2 regions of the Proteiniclasticum sp. genome follow, and region 1 is predicted to be linked to the other one. Evidence: a T-box and tRNA genes for the amino acid it is inferred to sense, from the RefSeq annotation. Region 1 holds a T-box; the other holds one or more tRNA genes.
The links. The T-box of region 1 lies ahead of ileS (isoleucine--tRNA ligase). A T-box ahead of a tRNA ligase gene usually reads a tRNA of that ligase, here a tRNA-Ile.
Positions count from the first base shown of each region.

Region 2: it has a tRNA-Ile gene. The T-box ahead of ileS (isoleucine--tRNA ligase) is inferred to sense a tRNA for this amino acid. The anticodon was not compared.

Region 1 is NZ_DAMBTF010000002.1:159,610-169,243, reverse strand. It holds gene RTX25_RS01845 (TIGR01212 family radical SAM protein) at 1-754, shown strand, start outside; gene RTX25_RS01840 (2-phosphosulfolactate phosphatase) at 751-1,461, shown strand; gene RTX25_RS01835 (hypothetical protein) at 1,517-1,873, opposite strand; gene RTX25_RS01830 (hypothetical protein) at 1,876-2,352, opposite strand; gene RTX25_RS01825 ((2Fe-2S)-binding protein) at 2,513-2,737, shown strand; gene RTX25_RS01820 (ribonuclease domain-containing protein) at 2,737-3,240, shown strand; gene RTX25_RS01815 (barstar family protein) at 3,257-3,529, shown strand; gene RTX25_RS01810 (methyltransferase) at 3,595-4,218, opposite strand; gene RTX25_RS01805 (hypothetical protein) at 4,471-5,571, shown strand; T-box leader at 5,659-5,884, shown strand; gene ileS (isoleucine--tRNA ligase) at 5,938-9,051, shown strand; gene RTX25_RS01795 (GNAT family N-acetyltransferase) at 9,183-9,634, opposite strand, start outside.
Region 2 is NZ_DAMBTF010000027.1:19,940-29,573, forward strand. It holds gene RTX25_RS12495 (FAD-dependent oxidoreductase) at 1-1,257, opposite strand, end outside; gene RTX25_RS12500 (UPF0182 family protein) at 1,271-4,006, opposite strand; gene RTX25_RS12505 (HD domain-containing protein) at 4,037-4,558, opposite strand; gene RTX25_RS12510 (secondary thiamine-phosphate synthase enzyme YjbQ) at 4,753-5,160, shown strand; tRNA gene RTX25_RS12515 (tRNA-Ala) at 5,260-5,335, opposite strand; tRNA gene RTX25_RS12520 (tRNA-Ile) at 5,339-5,415, opposite strand; rRNA gene rrf (5S ribosomal RNA) at 5,419-5,536, opposite strand; gene hydF ([FeFe] hydrogenase H-cluster maturation GTPase HydF) at 5,803-7,008, opposite strand; gene hydG ([FeFe] hydrogenase H-cluster radical SAM maturase HydG) at 7,030-8,448, opposite strand; gene hydE ([FeFe] hydrogenase H-cluster radical SAM maturase HydE) at 8,469-9,545, opposite strand; gene RTX25_RS12545 (TM1266 family iron-only hydrogenase system putative regulator) at 9,542-9,634, opposite strand, start outside.

The DNA of each region.
Region 1 (9,634 bases):
CAGCTGCAAGATGGAAAAGAAATGGCACAGCGGGAAGTATATCGCATATTTCCAGGCGTATACCAATACTTATGCCGAGCCGGATGTCTTAAGGGGAAAATATGAGGAAGCGATTTCTCAGGAGGGTGTTGTGGCGCTTTCCATAGCAACAAGGCCAGACTGTCTTGGAGATGAAGTGCTTTCTGTCCTTTCCGAGTTCAGCGGCAGGGTATATACCTTCGTGGAGCTTGGCCTACAGACCGTAAGCGATTCAACCGGCAGGGCCATCAACAGAGGATATGATCTTCCGGTTTTTGAAAAAGCGGTGGAAGATCTTAGAAAACTCGGAATCGATGTGGTCGTTCATGTGATTTTCGGTCTGCCGGGTGAAGAAACGAAGGATATGCTCGATACCGTACGATATCTGGCTGGAATGGATGTCCAGGGTGTGAAGTTTCATCTCCTTCATCTCATGAAGGATACACCCATGGTTCACCTCTATGAAAGAGGAAAACTGAAGTTCATGGAAATGGACGAGTATGTTTCGCTCGTAGCTGAGTCAATCGCTCTACTGCCTGAGAACATCGTGATTCACAGGACCACGGGAGATGCACCAAGGGATCTTCTCATCGGACCCATGTGGTCTCTTAAAAAATGGGAGGTTCTCAATGCCATTGACGACTATTTCAGAAAGAACGATCTGTATCAGGGAAAGAATTGCAGTAGACAAAAGAAAAGTGACCATTACACTACACAAGGAGTAAATATAGAATGAAGATTGATATTATAACCGCGGGAAGCCAGGTGATACCGGAGCTTGTCAAGAATACCACAGTAATTGTAATCGATGTGCTAAGAGCCACATCAGTCATCATCACAGCCCTGAAAAACGGTGCAAAGAGCGTTGTGCCGGTCACATCGGTGGAGGAAGCTCTGGAGACCAGAAAGAAACTTGAAAACGTCGTTCTGGGTGGAGAAAGAAAGGCGCAGAAAATCGAAGGGTTCGATCTGTCCAATTCACCTGAAGAATACACAAGTACAGCTGTATACGACAAAAATGTCATCATCACTACAACCAACGGCACGCTGGCCATATCAAGAAGCGGTGCGGCATCGAAAGTCTATATCGGAGCACTTCTTAATGCAAAGGCAGTCTCGGCAAAAGCGGTGCAGGAGAATAATGACATCGTCATCGTGAATTCAGGAACAAACGGGCATTTTTCAATGGAGGATTTCATTGCATCAGGAGCCATCATAAAGGATATCCTGGATGCTGCGGAGTATGAACTGACCGATGTGGCCAAGACCGCTCTTCTCATCTACAGTAGTCATACTGATTTAAAGAGCTACGTCCATCAGGCGGAGCATTCGAAGGTCCTCATGAACCTGGGCCTTGAAAAGGATGTCCATTATTGTCTGCAGAAGGATCTCTTTGATATTGTTCCGGAGTACAAACACGGAATCATCAAACTGGAATTTTAATATAGAAGAAAGAAGGAAGCAGTGCATTCATGATGTTACACTGCTTCCTTCCTGATTATCGCTCTATTTTTTCCATATGATCGACCGGTACCCATCCTGCATCCGCTGTTCTTTCACTTACGCAGTATGCCCAGCTGTTCACTGTTTTTTTGACCTGAACGACTTCACCTACGGTGATTTCCAGTTCTCTGGAAGAATAGTCTTCAAGCAGGATGGATTCCTCATCCACATCCCTCAGATATTCTCTTGGAATCCAGCCTTCCTTCAGCGTGTCGCGTGCGATGCAGTAGACCCAGTTCTTCCAGATGGGATTGCCGATGTATTCTTCGAGGCGCAGGACACGGTCGTTTTTCTTCACTTCGATAAGATTGGCCTGGTTGACGATGTGGTTTCTGATGATCACATGTCTCATCTTCATATTCTCAGTGTTTCTGCAATATCTGAAATGATGAGATCCATCTCTTCAGATGTCAGATTCTCCCTGATTTCGTAATAGGGTGTCAGCATACAGTTTCGGTCGAACAGTCTGAAAAGCTCGATCATAATCGGACTGCTTTTCGGTTCTACGCGCTGTGACTCATCTGCTCCATAGGATAGTACACCGAGAAAGGTACTGCCTGCGCGAACCCTTTCCATAACTTCATTGACCAGCGGAACCAGATGGGACTTGATATACTGTGCATAGATGTCTTCTTTTAGACCGTCTGACTCCGATTTTTTCATCCGGTAAAGCGCATAATGCTTTTCGATGTTCGGCAGGGCAATGAGATTGATGTTAAGATCGATGAGATCCTTCACAACGGGTAAGGGTCCTTGAAATGTCTGTTTTTCCTGAGGCAGGACGCCCTGGTCCAGTATGCTGCTTGTGACAACAAGTATTTTGTCTACCATGGTAAGACCTCCTTGAAGTGAACTTAGTTTAATTATGACATTATTCTGAAAGAAACTCAATGAACGGATATGGAACAAGCGTTACAGTAAGGTGAACATTATATGATTTACTGTCAATACAAAGATGATTTAGGTATAATTCAAGGTAAGGAGTGATATTATGGACAATCAGATTGATCCCAGAATCATGGACAACATAACAAAAATCTGCATCTGCAGAGCCATACCCAGAAGCAAAATCAAGGATGCTATCCGAAAGGGTGCGGACAGTGTCATAAAAGTCAACGAAGTGACCGGATCAGGTTCGGGTGAATGCAGGGGAAGACGCTGCGGGCTCAAGATAAAAGGGCTCATCGACGGATACAGAAACGGAGAGTGGGAATAATGAAGAAAATATTCCGGAAAAGCCTGGGACTTCTTCTGCTTCTATCCGTTTTTTTCACCATTACAGGATGTGAAGTTCTGTCTGAGGACGATATGGGCACGGTTAATACCGAGGTGGAGTCTCCTATAGGAGAGCCGGATCAAGGCGAAGAATCATCCGCAGTAAAGAAAGACGGGTATTATACAGGAAAGGAAGAAGTTGCGGAATACATCCATATCTATGGGAGACTTCCGGATAACTACATCACTAAAAATGAAGCCATGGATCTTGGATGGGATGCAGATAGAGGAAATCTCTGGGACGTCACAGACGAGATGAGCATCGGCGGAGACAGATTCGGAAACAGAGAAGGGCTTCTGCCCGATGCATCAGGACGAAAATGGTATGAAGCGGATATCGACTATGATGGTGGAAGACGTAATGCTAAAAGGATAGTCTTTTCAAATGATGGACTGATCTACTATACGGATGACCACTATGAGTCCTTTGAACAGCTCTACTGACAGAGGGGGAGAAAGAATGAACAGGATCATACTGAACGGAAAAAGAATGATTACAAAGGAAGTCACCCATGCCTACCTTAAAAGAAAATTCTGTTTCCCGGATTACTACGGCAGAAACCTTGATGCGCTCTGGGACCTCTTAAGCACAAGAGCAAAAGATACAGAGATTGTCATAGTGAACGCCTCTGAGATTACCGCGCATCTCGGAAAGTATGGCAGGTCACTTCTAAGGGTATTTGATGATCTCAATGAGGAAGCGAGGCATGTCAGGGTGACCTACCTCAACTGAAAAATAAGGAAACAAAAAAATCACGGCATTAGTCGTGATTTTTTCTTGTATAGATTTATCTACTGTTAAGAGGATGATCTGTCTTTATCCGTTCTTCTTCTGAGTTTTTTCGATGGTTTCGTTACTTTCAGCAGTTTTACGGGTTTCGTCATTGAACGCTTTTCAGCGGTGAATATATAGTATCCTTCAGTTTCGGTGACACGGACCCCGCCAAAGACTGAAATTAGTCTGTTTTTATACCATTTCAGTCTTTTTGTGACCATGATCATTTTTCCGCCTATGCTCAGTTTCAGAAAACCTTCTTCGATGAAGCTTTTCGCTACCGAAAAATCGGTGTGATAGGGTGGGTTGGAAAGGATCAGCGTGAAATCGGAATCCGGAAGATTTCTGAAGCCATTACTTTGAATCACTCTGATTCCCGGCAATCCGTTTAAAGCGGCATTTTCCTGTGCAAGCTTTACAGCATCTTCAGAGATGTCGCACATGACAATCCGGTCTTCTCCGATCATCTTTCCGAGATATATTCCCGCTGCACCATATCCGCAGCCTAAATCAAGCACTTTATCTTTAGTGCATACAGATGTCTCTTTAAGCATGGCAATTGTTCCTCTGTCTATGAATTCCGGTGAGAACGTGCTGCTCGAGGTGTGGAACTGAAGTTTCTGGTCTATGATGGTCTCTTCTATCATATGTCTATTCCTCCCTCATTTGTAAGAGAACCAGTATACCACAGAAAGTCATGCATGTTTTCCCGCAGCAGAAGGGCTGAAAGAGAAGCCTTTTCATGAACGGGACACAGCAGGCACCTTGAGATGCTTTTGTTTCAGGATATTTTTCTTTGTATTCATAGAATGTTCGGCTTTGACTGGTTAAATAGGATATAATAGATAGAAGCGAGGCAGCGGATTACAGATGAAGATATGCCTCATAAGGAGAGAAATATGGAATATAAATATCTAAAGATGAGAGAAATTATCGAAAAATACGAAGAAGAAGAAATTCAGAACACTTTAGATCTCATGAATGCCGACTATGAAGAAGATGCGGAAAAGGAAGAGCTGATCAATCTTCTGGAAAAAGCGCTGACAGACTATGTCATTGAAGTCTACTACATGCTTTCCCATGAAGACCTTGTTCTCCTCAACAAAATGAAGGAAAATCACGGAGAATATACATTCCGGGACGATAATGATAATGAGGGGCCTGCAGCCGAGCTTGAATCTCTCAGCAGTCTTCTTGATTTGTGCCTCGTCCATCCGGACTTTGACATGGAGGATATCGGACAGATTCATGCTCATGTCAGCCAGGAGTTTATCGATCTTTTTGAAGTGTACCTTGTACCCGAGAGGCTCAGCATGGCAGCGTATCTTGATGAAGCGGCTAAGATCATAAAGGGTGCACTGTATTACTACGGTGCGGTTGAAATCGACAGGCTCTATGAAATTGTGAGCAGGAATCACGGCAATATGGACAGCAAGTTCTTTAACCGTGTTCTATCCTATAAATACTCCCTTCACGATGCTTACGCCTCCATTATGTATGAGGACAAGGAATATATCGTAGACATCGATTTTGAAATCTTCTATGATATCTCAGAAATCAGAAGATGGAACAAGGGGCAGGGATACAAGGCATATGAGCGATTGGATTTTCTGGATGCCTCAGATCCTTCATACATCGAGCAGGAAGAAGAGTACGAGAAGCTCTTTAGCTATTTCCAGGAGCACTTCACCCCTGATGAGGAGTTTATTACCCTATATCCTCATATCCCGGAAGAATTCTATTTCGGATTCTATCTGGACAGAACCATTGAGATCGCAAGAAAAACCCGTGAAACCGATGAGGTGATCAATGAGTTCCTGGCAGATATGAATTTCGACCAGGAAGAAGACATCAAGAGCGGGAAGAAAATGCTCAGGGATTATTTAAACCGCATCAGCAGATGGGACAATCTCGGCTTCGCAGATGACGAGATGCCGAAGCTGAAGCTGGACAGGAATGTGGTCCATATGAAGGCCTATGTGAGCAAAAAAGATAAGTAGCCGTCTTTCTCCTTACAGCAGTTTCAGGGCTATAGCGCTCTGTTTACTTGTTTGACAAGGGATTATGCATATAATATAATGATTAGGTCAAACACTGTGAAAAGGACAAGTACCTTCTGTAAAAGGCTTTCAGAGAGAGGTTGCATGCTGAAAAACCTTAGCCTCAAGAAGAGAAGATCACCTGGGAGTGGATATGCTGAAATGATTTAAGCATATACGTGATTTCGCGTTACGAAATAGGATATTAAGAAGAGTGTTCTTCGCGTATCTGAAATGAATTAATTAGGTGGTATAGCGAGACCTCGTCCTATTTTGGACGGGTCTTTTTTATATATTTTATTTTTGAAAATAAGGAGTTGTAGTGTGATGTATAAGAAAGTTGATGCGGGAAAATCCTTTGTATCAATGGAAGATGAGATCAGAGCGCTTTGGGCGGATAAAAACATCGTTGACAAGAGTTATAAACTGAACCAGGATGGGGAGGTTTTTACATTCTTTGATGGTCCTCCAACAGCCAACGGTATGCCTCACGTCGGACATGTTCTGACAAGAGTCATCAAGGACCTCATTCCAAGATACAAGGTTATGAAAGGCTATAAAGTGCTGAGAAAGGCCGGATGGGATACCCATGGACTTCCAGTTGAGCTTGAGATCGAAAAGAAACTAGGGATCAACGGAAAAGAAGGCATCGAAGAGTACGGCGTAGAGAACTTTATCAATGAGTGTAAGGAAAGTGTATTCAAGTACACCAGCATGTGGAAGGAAATGTCCGAGAAGATCGGTTTCTGGGTAGACATGGAAGATCCTTACATCACCTACAAGAATGATTATATCGAATCAGAATGGTGGGCACTGAAGACCATGTGGGAGTCTGATCTCCTTTATAAGGGCTTCAAGGTCATGCCTTACTGTCCACGCTGTGGAACAGGACTTTCCTCTCATGAAGTGGCTCAAGGATATAAGGATGTCACAGACAGCACAGCCATTGCAAAGTTCAAGGTTGCAGGTACAGAAAACAAGTATATCCTCGCCTGGACCACAACGCCATGGACACTTCCTTCCAATGCTGCTTTAGCGGTCAATCAAAACTTCACCTACGTGGAAGCGAAGGTCGGGGACGAGATTCTGATCCTTGCCAAGGAGCTTTGCGAGAAGGTTCTTAACGGACTGGAATATGAGATTGTACGTGAATTCAAGGGTCAGGAGCTGGTCAATACAGACTACGAGCAGCTGATGCCTTTCCATACCCCTGAAAAGAGAGCATTTTTTGTCATCCACGGAGACTTTGTCACCCTGTCCGATGGTACAGGAGTCGTTCATACAGCACCTGCCTATGGTGAGGATGACTACATGGTGGGTATGCAGAACAACATCCCGTTCATCCATCTGGTCAACGAAGAAGGTAAGTTCGTGGACGAAGTGGAACCTTTCAAGGGAATGGATGTCCGTAAAGCGGACAAGGCGATCCTAAGCTGGCTGGAAAACGAGAACAAGCTTTTCAGCACAGAGAAGTACATGCACTCCTATCCACACTGCTGGAGATGCGATACGCCACTGCTTTACTATCCAAAGGACAGCTGGTTCGTCAGAATGAGCTCACTGCGAGATGAACTTCTGGAAAACTCAAACAGCGTAAACTGGTATCCTGACAATGTAAGAACAGGCAGAATGGGTAAGTTCCTTGAAAATGTCATCGACTGGGGAATCTCAAGAGACAGATACTGGGGAACACCACTTCCGATCTGGGAATGTGAATGCGGTCACAGAGAGTGTATCGGATCCATTGCAGAGCTTAAGGAAAAGGGAATCGATGTTCCTGAGAACATCGAACTCCATAAACCATATATCGATAAGGTGCACCTGACCTGCGAAAAGTGCGGAAACACAATGACCAGAACAAACGAAGTGATCGATGCCTGGTTCGATTCAGGATCAATGCCTTTTGCACAGTGGCACTATCCATTTGAAAACAAGGAAATGTTTGAAGAGAACTTCCCTGCACAGTTCATTTCGGAAGCTGTTGACCAGACAAGAGGATGGTTCTATACCCTTCTTGCCATTTCAACTGCAATCTTCAAGAAGAGTCCGTTTGAAAATGTCATCGTTATGGGACATGTTCTGGATAAGAAGGGCATCAAGATGTCCAAGCATAAGGGCAACGTCGTTGAGCCGATGAAGGTCATCAACGAACAGGGAGCAGATGCTACAAGATGGCATTTCTATACTGCATCCATGCCATGGCTGCCAACCAGATTCTCCCAGGATGATGTGGCTGAAAGCCAGAGAAAGTTCCTTCTGACCCTATACAATGTCTACTCCTTCTATGTACTCTATGCTGAGATTGACCAGTTCAATCCTATGGACTACAAGGATCACAAGTCAGACAATGTCATGGACAAGTGGGTGCTTTCAAAGCTGAACAGTCTGGTGAAGAGAGTGACAGAAGATCTTGACGGATACAGAATCACTCAGGCGGCACTTGCCATTGAGGAGTTTACGGAGGATCTGTCCAACTGGTATGTCAGAAGAAACAGAGCAAGATTCTGGTCAGATGAACTGACAGAGGATAAGATCAGTGCCTACACGACACTTTACAATGTCCTTGTGACACTGGTGAAGACCGCTGCTCCATTTGTTCCATATCTTTCCGAGACCATCTACCAGAACCTCATTGTAGGGCTTAAGAATGATGAGAAGGAATCTGTACACTTCACGAAGTATCCTGAAGCGGATGAATCACTCATCAACACAAAGCTCGAGGAAGAGATGGGCCTTGCCTACAACCTGGTCACACTGGGAAGAAGCGCAAGAAATACATCCAACATGAAAAACAGACAGCCTCTTTCAAAGATGCTGATTTCCGAAAAAGAGCTTCCTGAGTATTATGGAGACATCATCAAGGAAGAGCTGAACATCAAGGAAGTTGTACTGGCTGCAGATCTTTCAAAATATGTCAATTATGAAATCAAACCTAACCTGCCTGTTCTAGGAAAAACCTACGGCAAAATGATTCCTAAGATCAAAGCTGCCATAGACGGAATGGACCAGATGGATCTTGCAAAGAAAGTCAACCGCGGAGATGACGTGACAGTATCTATAGATGGACAGGACATTATCCTGAATCAGGAGAATCTTCTGGTCACCATGCAGGGCCTTGCGGGATATGCTTTTGCCGGTGAAGGTGAACTCGGTGTCATCCTGGATACCAACGTCACGCCTGAGCTTAAGGAAGAAGGGGATGTGCGTGAGCTGATCTCCAAGATTCAGAACCTCAGAAAGGAAACTGGATTTGAAGTTGCCGATAAGATCATGCTTTATGTTTCCGGAAACGACAGACTGATGGACATCATGAGAAATCATGAGGATCATCTGAAGAAGGAAACCCTGACTGCGGATATCAGATATGGTGAAGACCATGCTGCCGAAGAGTTCAACATCAATGGTGAAAGCATAAACATCGGTGTCGAAGTCGTTAAGTAGGAGAAAGATAAGATCATGGAGAGGGAGAGCGCATCTGCTCAGTAAGCAGGTGCACTCTCCCTCTGTTTCTTTCTCACTGGACATAGAAAAAAACGACCATTTCCAATTTGAGGGGACTGGTCGTTTTTTCTTCACGTCTCTGACTGGAGTATCCCGTAATAGAGAAGATTCTCATAACGGCCATCCTTCATGATGTGATCACGAAGGAAACCTTCCTTTGTCATTCCGATTTTCTCCATGACTCTACCTGATGAAGGATTGGAACCGAAATGCCTTGCGTAGACTTTATTAAAATTCTTCTCCTTGAAAGCAAACGCCAAGAGGGCTTTCGCGGCCTCAGTCGCGAAGCCTTTCCCCCAGAATTCCTCTCCGATCCAGTATCCGAGTTCTCCGTTATGATGGCGGGAGTCATGGGTAAGACCGATGGCGCCATAAAGCTGTCCTGTGGCCCTATCTGTAATGGCAAACTCATAACCCTTATCTTCATCAAAGTGCTCCCGATGGTTCTTCATCCAGATGAGGGCATGTTCGATGGTGTAGGGATAGGGTATGAAGAGAGTATTCTTGTAGATGCTGTAGTTGT
Region 2 (9,634 bases), on a different contig from region 1:
TCCCTGGCATCTTCCGAATATCGTGCCCGTTCTTCTTCTTACACCTTCAACGGTTCTTGCACCCATAGGTCTTCTTATGGAATCCACGATTTCCCCTTCAGTCACATTGGAGCAGAGGCAGATCATCTTTCCATACTTCGGATCGATCTTTATGATCTCATTGCGCTCTTCATCGTTCATTTCCCTGAAGCGGTAGTACTTTCTTCTCTTGCCTTCAAAGTCGTTGTTTGAGGTCGCTTTGAAGTGCTGGAGTACCAGCTCCACTGCATCGCTGGTCAGGGCGGATAGTACATTGTCCACAGCGTAGTTCTTCGACTGGATGTGGATATAGCCATCCTCCTGATACTCTGAATCGATCATGATGGGCTCAGTCCAGTACCGGTTTTCATTGATGATGTCCACCCTTTCTGGAGGGAAGGGTCCGATGACGCTTTCCACTTCCTTTTTCATCTGGGAAAACTCCTTGGATGAGGTGGTCTGAAGGCTTGCAAGAAGCTTGTTCGTTGAAGTGGGAAGAAGTGTGATCACCTCTCCGTTGTCCTTGTATTCCTTGATGATATGTTTGACTTCATTCAGGAAGTCCTTCTCGATGAGCATATTTTCCACAATATTATCAGGTCCTACGGTATCCAGATCTTTTTTGATGGTGTATTTATCTCCGAAAGTGGTTCTGACCACAACTCTTGCGGTATAACGGTTTTTGTTTGTGGTGACCTTTATTCCGCCTCGTGGAAGATCCTGAATGTCCGTAACCTCTTCCTCGAGTCTGAAGCTTACACCGTTGTCATAGGCGATTTCAGCCATGGCTGTTGCGTAGTCGTAAGGTGATATGACACCTGTATTCATAGAATAGATGGCATACCCTTCTGACGGCTTGATATTATGGTTCATTTTATTCGCTTCTTTGGTGGACAGTAGAGAGATGCCTTCAATCCCTCTGTCTTTTGCTCTTTTATAAATCTCCTCAGCTTTCTCTCTTGAAGGATAGACGGTGAAGGACGGAACCTTTTCATAGAAAACATCCAGCTCCTCCGATAGTTCATCCAGTTTCATATTGCTTCTTCTGATGAGTTCAAATACTCTGTCGTCTTTAATATCCTTGCCGTCAAGAATAAGAGAAGAGTTGAACAGTGCCACATCCTCGGCTACATCGAAGTTCTTTTCGATGATTCCGATATTCAGGTTGTATTTGCAGAGTTCATAAGCCATGGAACAGCCTACAAGTCCTCCACCCAGTATGATTACATCATAATCCATTGTTCTTCTCCTCCTACTGACCGATCATGGAGTCAAGAACATTCTTGAGCTCTTCCATCAGTCTTCCGTATTCAGCCCAGTTTCCGGCCCTCTGCGCTTCTATGGCATCGTTGAAGAGGTTATTCGCCTCTTTTGCCAGCGTCTCATCGATGACCCCTCCCGGCTCGCCCGGCGTTTCCGCTTCAAAATTGAACAGCATGTTGAGTGTATTTGTGAAGGTATCCGAAATGACGATTTTATCATCATTTGAGATGACAAAACGCTTGATTTCCGGAATGGAATTCTCACCTTCAGCTACAAGATAGATCGGCACCACATATAAAAGACTGTCTTCTATAGGGGTAATGACCATATCTCCAAACTCCACCTGAGAACCGGCATTATCAAGAAGTGAAAGCTCCTTGGAGATTTCCGGATCCTGATTGAGTTTGTTTGTGAAAAGGTATGGGCTCGATACGGTTTTCTGCGGTGGGAATTTATATTCCACCAGCTGCCCGTAGTGCTCCCCTTCCATCCTCACATTGACGATGGCAACCATATTTTCCTTGCCCTTGATTGTATAGTACTCGGTAAATACAAGCTCCAGATCCTGTTCGTCTTCGAAAGAGGTGAACAGGGAGTAAGGCTCCTGTGAAGTGCTTTCTTCATTGTTTGATCCGGTGACTCTTGATTTCTGCCATACATCTTCACCGTTATAGAAGATTGCGGGATTTGTCACATGATACTGCTCAAGAACAGTGGTCTGCATTTCAAAAAGATCTTCCGGATACTTGATATGTTCTCTTAATCCTTCAGGCATTTCCGAAAGATCTTTGAAGAGTTCCCCGAAAATCCTGTTGTAGCTGACGGCTATTGGATCATCCGGATCAGCCAGATAGAAATCGACTGCTCCGGTATATGCATCCACGGTCACCTTGACCGAGTTTCTCACATAATTGAGCCCATTGAAGGTCTTGGCATTGGGATATCTGTCTGTATGGGTATAGGCATCGATCATCCAGTAAACCTTGCTGTCCGAAACAACGAGGTACGGATCTGAATCATAACTCAGAAACGGTGCTATGGTGATGACCCTGTTTAATATATTTCTCTTTCTTATGATCTTTGAATCACTTGTAATCTGCGAAGAAATGAGAATCTTCGGTTCCTTTTCTTCAATGGCATAGAGGAGTCTGTTCAGGAGATTCATCTTTATTCCGGCCTCTCCTGTATACCTGTAGCTTTCATTTTCTCCGCCACGGGGGTAATCGAACTCATCCGTCTGTGTGCCTACGATGACATAATCGGAAACCAGCTCCCCGAAATAGATTCTGGGATTATCCAGAGGAATATCCGTGATGTTATTTGTAGGGATATCCTTCATGAGGAAATCAGGCTGTCCCTGGGCGGTCACAGTACTTGAATCAGACATGACTACACCATATCCATGGGTATAGAAAAGGTGAGTGTTCTGCCAGGTGGATGGAGAGATGAGACTGCTGTCGATCTCTCTCGCAGACAGGAATACCTGTTTCTTCTCACCACTGATCATATATCGGTCCACGTCCACATCATTGAAATCATAATATCCTCTTATGACCTGTGCCTGTCTGATAAAATCAAGGGTATGTCGGTAGGAATTGACCTTTATGCTGTCCACAACTTCCCTGTTGCCCGTGATTTCTCCAGGAGAGATATCTTTATCCGCTTCAAAAAGTCTGATGTCCACATTATTGATTCCGAAAGCCTGCCGGGTCATATTGATGTTGTTCTCGATATATGGACGCTCTCTCTCCAGCTGATTGGGATTGACAACCAGCGCCTCCACAGCAAAAACTGCAGCGATTCGAAGAACACTTAGTGCCAGGATTCCAAGAACAGGATAGGCAATCAGATTGACTTTTTTCTTCACGATTCCAAAAGCCACAACAGCAGCCGAGACAGCAGCTAATACTGCGATAACCCTCAGGAAAGGTACATTGATTTTGATGTCTGTATATCCCGGGCCAAAAACGACGCCTGATTCATTGAACATGACAAGGAAGGAATCCAGATAATATTTCAGTGCCATGAGCAGGAGAAATAGAGAAATCAGCATGGCCAGAGCTTTTCCGGCAAACTGGATAAATCCGTTCTTGATCACGTGAAGAATTCCTCTGGCATTTCTGAAGTTCAGTCTGTTAAACGAACTCTTCGCTGCAATGATTAGATAGATGAGCACTGTCAGAAGAATAAGCAGAACGACAACTGAAAGAGAGAGGGAAATCAGAAACTGATACAGGGGCAGTCTGAATACATAGAAGGAGATATCCTTGCTGAAGATCGGATCCACCTGTCCAAAATCCACACTGTTGAAATACTGGAGAATGACATACCAGTAATCCTTGGCCAGTCCATAGGCGACCACAAGGAAGAAAATTCCCGAAGCGACATACACATATCTGTTTCGCCTTTTAATCTCCCCATCAGTTTTCTGAGGATAGCTCACCAGGTCATACTTTTTGGAGATACTCCTGTAATAGAAAATGGACACCAGATAGAAGATGAGAAAAATCGGCAGGGTTAGACCCGCAACAGCAAGCGCTCTTGTGAGATAGGTTCTTGTATAGCCCACTTCACCGAACCACTGCAGATTGGCAATAAAACTGGTCGAATTGAACAGAATGATCAGCCCGATCAGAACTGCACCAATAATCACGTAAAGATTCTTTTTGCCTTTCAGTCTATTTCTGAACTTGAATTTGAAGTTCGGTTTGATATCGATTTTCATGAATTTGCCTCCAAAAGGTTATTCTTTTTCCTAATAACGGTCATCATATTTCTTAAGCAGATCGTAATATCTGATGAGTTCATCACGATCTTTCTGATTCCCGATCAGCTCTCTTCTATGATGATGAGAACTGACCAGTCTGTAGAATATGGGCGTTTCATCAAAGATTCTTTCTGCTTTCAGAATTTCTCCGCCTCTTTCTCCATGATAGAGATATGACTGAATAAAGGGAAAGCGTAGAAGTATAGTGATTCTTCTGCCTAAGAGTTTTTTCAGTATCACAGCCATGCTTTTCTCGAATAGATTCATCGGACGTGTGATCTTTCCGATATCATGAAAAAGTGCAGCTCTGATCATGCCTTTTTCCCTGTCTTCGCCCAGTTCCTCGCGAATATCCTTCGCAATGAGTATACTGTGGATCTGTTCGGATTTTTTGAGCCTCCTGAACAGACTCAGTTCCTTTTCATTTAAATACAGAATCAGAAAATCTTCATCGATCTTCTGATAACTGTAACGGATATTCTGAATAAACTGCCGGATGCGTTTCACCATATTTACCTCTATCGGATGAATGTTCCGATCATGAACACTCTCGCTGATCATACTTAGAATCATAATACAATTATAATCTAAAACATTGCATAATTTGCGGACGTTTAGAGAATATTAATGGATATGTTAAAGAAAGTGGAAGAAGAAAGAAAAATATTCATGTATAATGAAGAAAAAGAGTCAGGGAGGACAGGATGAAGATTTACAAAAAACAGCTGGAATTCAAGACAACCAAAAGACAGGATTTTTATGAGATCACCGACGAGGTAAGAAAAACACTGGAGGAGTCGAAGATCAGTGAAGGCATCCTTACAGTCTACTCTCCTCATACTACAGGTGCAGTATGCATCAACGAAAATGCGGATCCGGATGTCATAACAGATATGCTCTATGCACTGGACAAGGCTTTTCCTGACGATCCGAAATTCAAGCATATGGAAGGCAACTCCCAGGCGCATCTTAAGTCCATCAATATCGGAAGCAGCCAGAGCCTCATCGTAAGCGGTGGAATGATCGAAATGGGTATCTGGCAGGGCATATTTTTCTGTGAATTCGACGGACCAAGAACAAGAAAAATTACCGTTCATGTCATGGGCGAATAGAAAATATAGTAACTGCTGAACAGCCGGGGATTTTCCCCGGTTTTTTCATAAAACGGAAAAATCCGAATATCGCCATCTGGCAACATTCGGATTTTTTTATGGTGGAGATAAAGAGACTCGAACTCTTGGCCCCCTGCGTGCAAGGCAGGTGCTCTCCCAACTGAGCTATACCCCCATATGGTGGACCTTCAGGGACTCGAACCCCGGGCCGACCGGTTATGAGCCGGTTGCTCTAACCAACTGAGCTAAAGATCCAATAACTGGCGACGACCTACTTTCCCACAGGGCCTCCCCTGCAGTATCATGGGCTCGTATAGGCTTAACCTTCGTGTTCGGAATGGGAACGGGTGTAGCCCTATGCGATATAGACACCAGATAACTGTAAATTACGATTAGCATCGTAAAATACTATACAAAACGTGAAAACAAGAATATCGCTTCACGTATTGGTTTCACAAAACTTTATTAAAATTTTGAGAACAATAATTATTATAAGTGCTGTAGTGACAACTGTCAACAGATTTTATTTTTATTCCATGAAAGATTGTTTTTTCCTGCAAAGGAGCGTATGAACCCCATACCGCCCCTTTATATCCTTGATCCATTATCTTTTAGAATCTGTCATTTTATAGGTACATCCGATTACAGTTTCTCTTTGAGCGGCATGATGCTTCGTTCCAGTATCCCGTTCATATGCGCAATAAGGATACCGTAGTTTGTTATGGGCATATCGTTTTCTATGGTACGGCAGATTCTTGACTGCATTTCTTTTTCGTTCAGCATACATCCACCGCAGTGGACAACAAGATCGTATTTCTCCCCTTCCCGATTGAACTCAGTTCCGCTGGAGTGAACAAAGAACAGCTTCTTGCCGGTATACTCACTGATCCATTTCGGAAGCTTTGCCGTACCGATGTCATCACATTGCCTGTGATGAGTGCAGCCTTCAGAAATGAGGACTCTCTGATGATCCTTTAGCGTGTCCAGAGCATAAGCCCCTTTTACAGCTTCACTGAGATTTCCCTTATATCTTGCCATGAGTATGGAGAAGCTTGTCAGGGCAATATCCTCAGGAACGATTTTTTTGACCTCATGAAATGCCTGGCTGTCCGTGATGACCATTCTGGGCTTTCTGTTAAGCACGGATAGTGCATCCGAAAGCTCATCCACCTGAACAATCAGTGCCTGTGCCCTGCTGTCTAAGATGTCTCTTATGACCTGCTGCTGAGGCAGTATGAGTCTTCCTTTTGGTGCAGCAGAATCAACTGGCACAACAAGAATGATGAGATCTTTCGGTGAAATGAGATCGGAAATGAGTTTTTTCTTATAGCCTTCTTTACCCGCAATCCTGCCCATGAGCTCTTTGAGCTCATGGATATTCTTCATAGTAGAGGCGCTCACTGCAATTGATTCGGATCTGTTATCGCCACTGCTGAGATTCATCGGCTCTTTAAGCAGATCTGTCTTATTATAAACGAGAATGTAAGGCAGCTTCTTTGCTCTGATCTTACTGATGATCTTCTCATCCTCATCGGATATCCCGGCTTGTGCATCCATAACCACAAGCGCAAGATCCGTCCGGTCAAGGATTCTCATAGTGCTCTCCACTCTCAGATGTCCGAGGATACTCTGATCGTCAAGTCCTGGTGTATCCATGATCATAACCGGCCCCAGCGGGAGAAGCTCCATGGACTTCATCACTGGGTCTGTAGTCGTTCCTCTGACATCGGATACGATGGATATGTTCTGTCCTGTAATGGCGTTGATGATGCTTGATTTACCGGAGTTCATCCGGCCGAAAATACCGATATGCACTCTCTCACCCGAAGGTGTATCCATTAGTCCCATAATATGCTCCTTTATCTATCATCAGAACCGGAAATCTCTTTTTCCCTGACTGATCTCTCTCAGGTTGTCCTCAGCTCTTAATCTGACCTTTTCGTTTGTAATCCTGTGAATCTCCTTTTCGATGAGTTTTTCACCAAGAATCCTTGTCTCCTCTTTGGCATAATCCATCAGATATTCCTTCAGTGTAATTAGTGAATTGGGATGACAGCAGTTGATGATCTGTCCGCTCTTCAGAAGCATCATGAATCGATCTCCAGTTCTTCCTTCTCTGTAGCATGCCGTGCAGAAACTCGGGATATGACCCATTTCCATCAGCCATCTGACAATTTCATCAAGGGTTCTCTTGTCGCTGACATCAAACTGCTCCGATTTGTCTTCGGCAAGCTCCGGCAGCACATATCCGCCCACACTTGTCTTTGAACCGCCGCTGATCTGAGATACACCAAGCTTCAGGACCTTCTCACGACAAGCCTGACTTTCTCTTGTGGAGATGATCATTCCTGTATAAGGCACCGCAATCCTTATGCACGCAACAATTTTAGCAAAGATATCGTCGTCAATGCCGTTGGTGAAGGAATCCGCATCGATGTCATCTGCATGACGGATTCTTGGAACGCTTAATGTATGCGGTCCGACACCGTATACCTCTTCAAGATGCTCAGCATGCATGAGAAGGCCGGTAAAATCGTATTTGTAGCGTTCCAGACCGAATAGGACACCAAGTCCCACATCATCTATTCCACCTTCCATGGCCCTGTCCATAGCCTCTGTATGATAGCTGTAATGATGTTTGGGTCCGGTAGGATGAAGAATTTCATAGCTTTCCTTATGATAGGTTTCCTGAAAAAGGATATAGGTGCCGATACCTGCCTCAGCAAGCTTTCTGTAGTTTTCCACAGTAGTTGCCGCGATGTTTACATTGACTCTTCTTATAGCTCCATTTTTATGCTTCACATCATAGATCGTTTTTATACTCTCAAGAACATATTCTATTGGACTGTTGATCGGATCCTCACCTGTTTCCAGTGCAAGTCTCTTATGCCCCATATCCTGAAGTGCAATGACTTCATTTCTGATTTCTTCCTGGGTCAGCTTCTTTCTTGCGATATGTCTGTTCTTCAGATGGTATGGGCAGTATACACATCCGTTGACACAGTAGTTGGAGAGATAAAGCGGCGCAAACATCACGATTCTGTTTCCATAGAATCTTTCCTTGATTTCTTCTGCGAGGGAGTATATTTCATTGTTCAGATCGTCCATTCCACATTCCAGAAGAACGGATGCCTCTCGGTGGTTCAATCCATTTCCTTTTCGAGCTTTATCAATAATCGATTTGATGAGCATTCGGTTGTCCGCATTCTCTTTTGCGTATTCAAGTGTTTCCAGAATCTCATCATGGCTGATGAATTCTTCCGCTTTTGTGGATCTGATATTATACATCAATGAGCACTCCTTTAAATCTATTTGGCATCAGACATCTGACGTGTTTCTATCAGTGGATGATCTCCCCGATCCGCAACCACTTCAAACCCTATTCTCTCCATAGATGCCTGTAAAAGAGACAGACTTTCAGCAGCCTCTGTTCCTGTGTAGGCTTTGTTGTCATATAGCATATATTTCTTCCGAACAGCCAAGGGTGACAGATTAGGCATTACGACATTTGCACCAGAACAGATTCCTTTTTCTCTGCCTTCTCCATCTACTGTTCCAAGTGATGTTGTTGCAGGAATCAGCGCATAAGGAAGCATAAGTCGGATGAGAGACAACATGAAGAGGGTAAGATCTACACTTCCGCTTTTGTAGTCTCTGAATACTGATTCGTGGTGAGGCACAAAGGGTCCGATACCGACCATTTCAGGCTTAAACTCGCTGAGAAAAACCATGTCCTTGGCAAGACATAGACTGTCCTGATAGGGTGAACCTACCATAAATCCGGTGCCAACCTGAAACCCGATGTCTTTGAGCTGTCTTAGACTCTCCATTCTTCTGGAAAGTTCTTCCCCTTTCGGATGCAGCCTCCGATAGTGCTCTTCATCAGCAGTTTCATGTCTCAGGAGATAACGGTCAGCTCCTGCCTCATAAAGCCTTCTAAAGCTTTTTTCCGGCCTTTCTCCCAGTGATAATGTAACGGCGCAATCAGGATATCTGCGTTTGATGATCGATATGAGTTCTACGAGTTTTTCATCGTCGTAGAAGGCATCTTCTCCACCTTGAATGACAAATGTTCTGAATCCAAGCTGATGGCCTTTTTCGCAGCATTCAAGGACTTCATCCATGTTCAGTCTATATCTTTTGGCATTTGGATTCCCACGCCTTATACCGCAGTATAGACAGTCACAGGCGCAGTAGCTGGACAGCTCGATGAGTCCTCTGATATAGACCTTGTTTCCGTAAATTTTCTCTCTTTTGTCTCTTGCCAGTGACTGTGCGAAGGAGAGCTCCTCCGAGGTAAAGGTATCGATAAGAGAAGTAAATTCATCAAGAGATAAGATCCTGTCTCTTGAGAGTTTTCTTATCAGCATTTCATTTCTGGTCATAGCGACTCCTTCTTGCTTTTTGCATAAATCGTTTTTGAGGATACTCCCGGGAGCATGCCCAGTTTCCCTGATATAGAACTGATGATGTC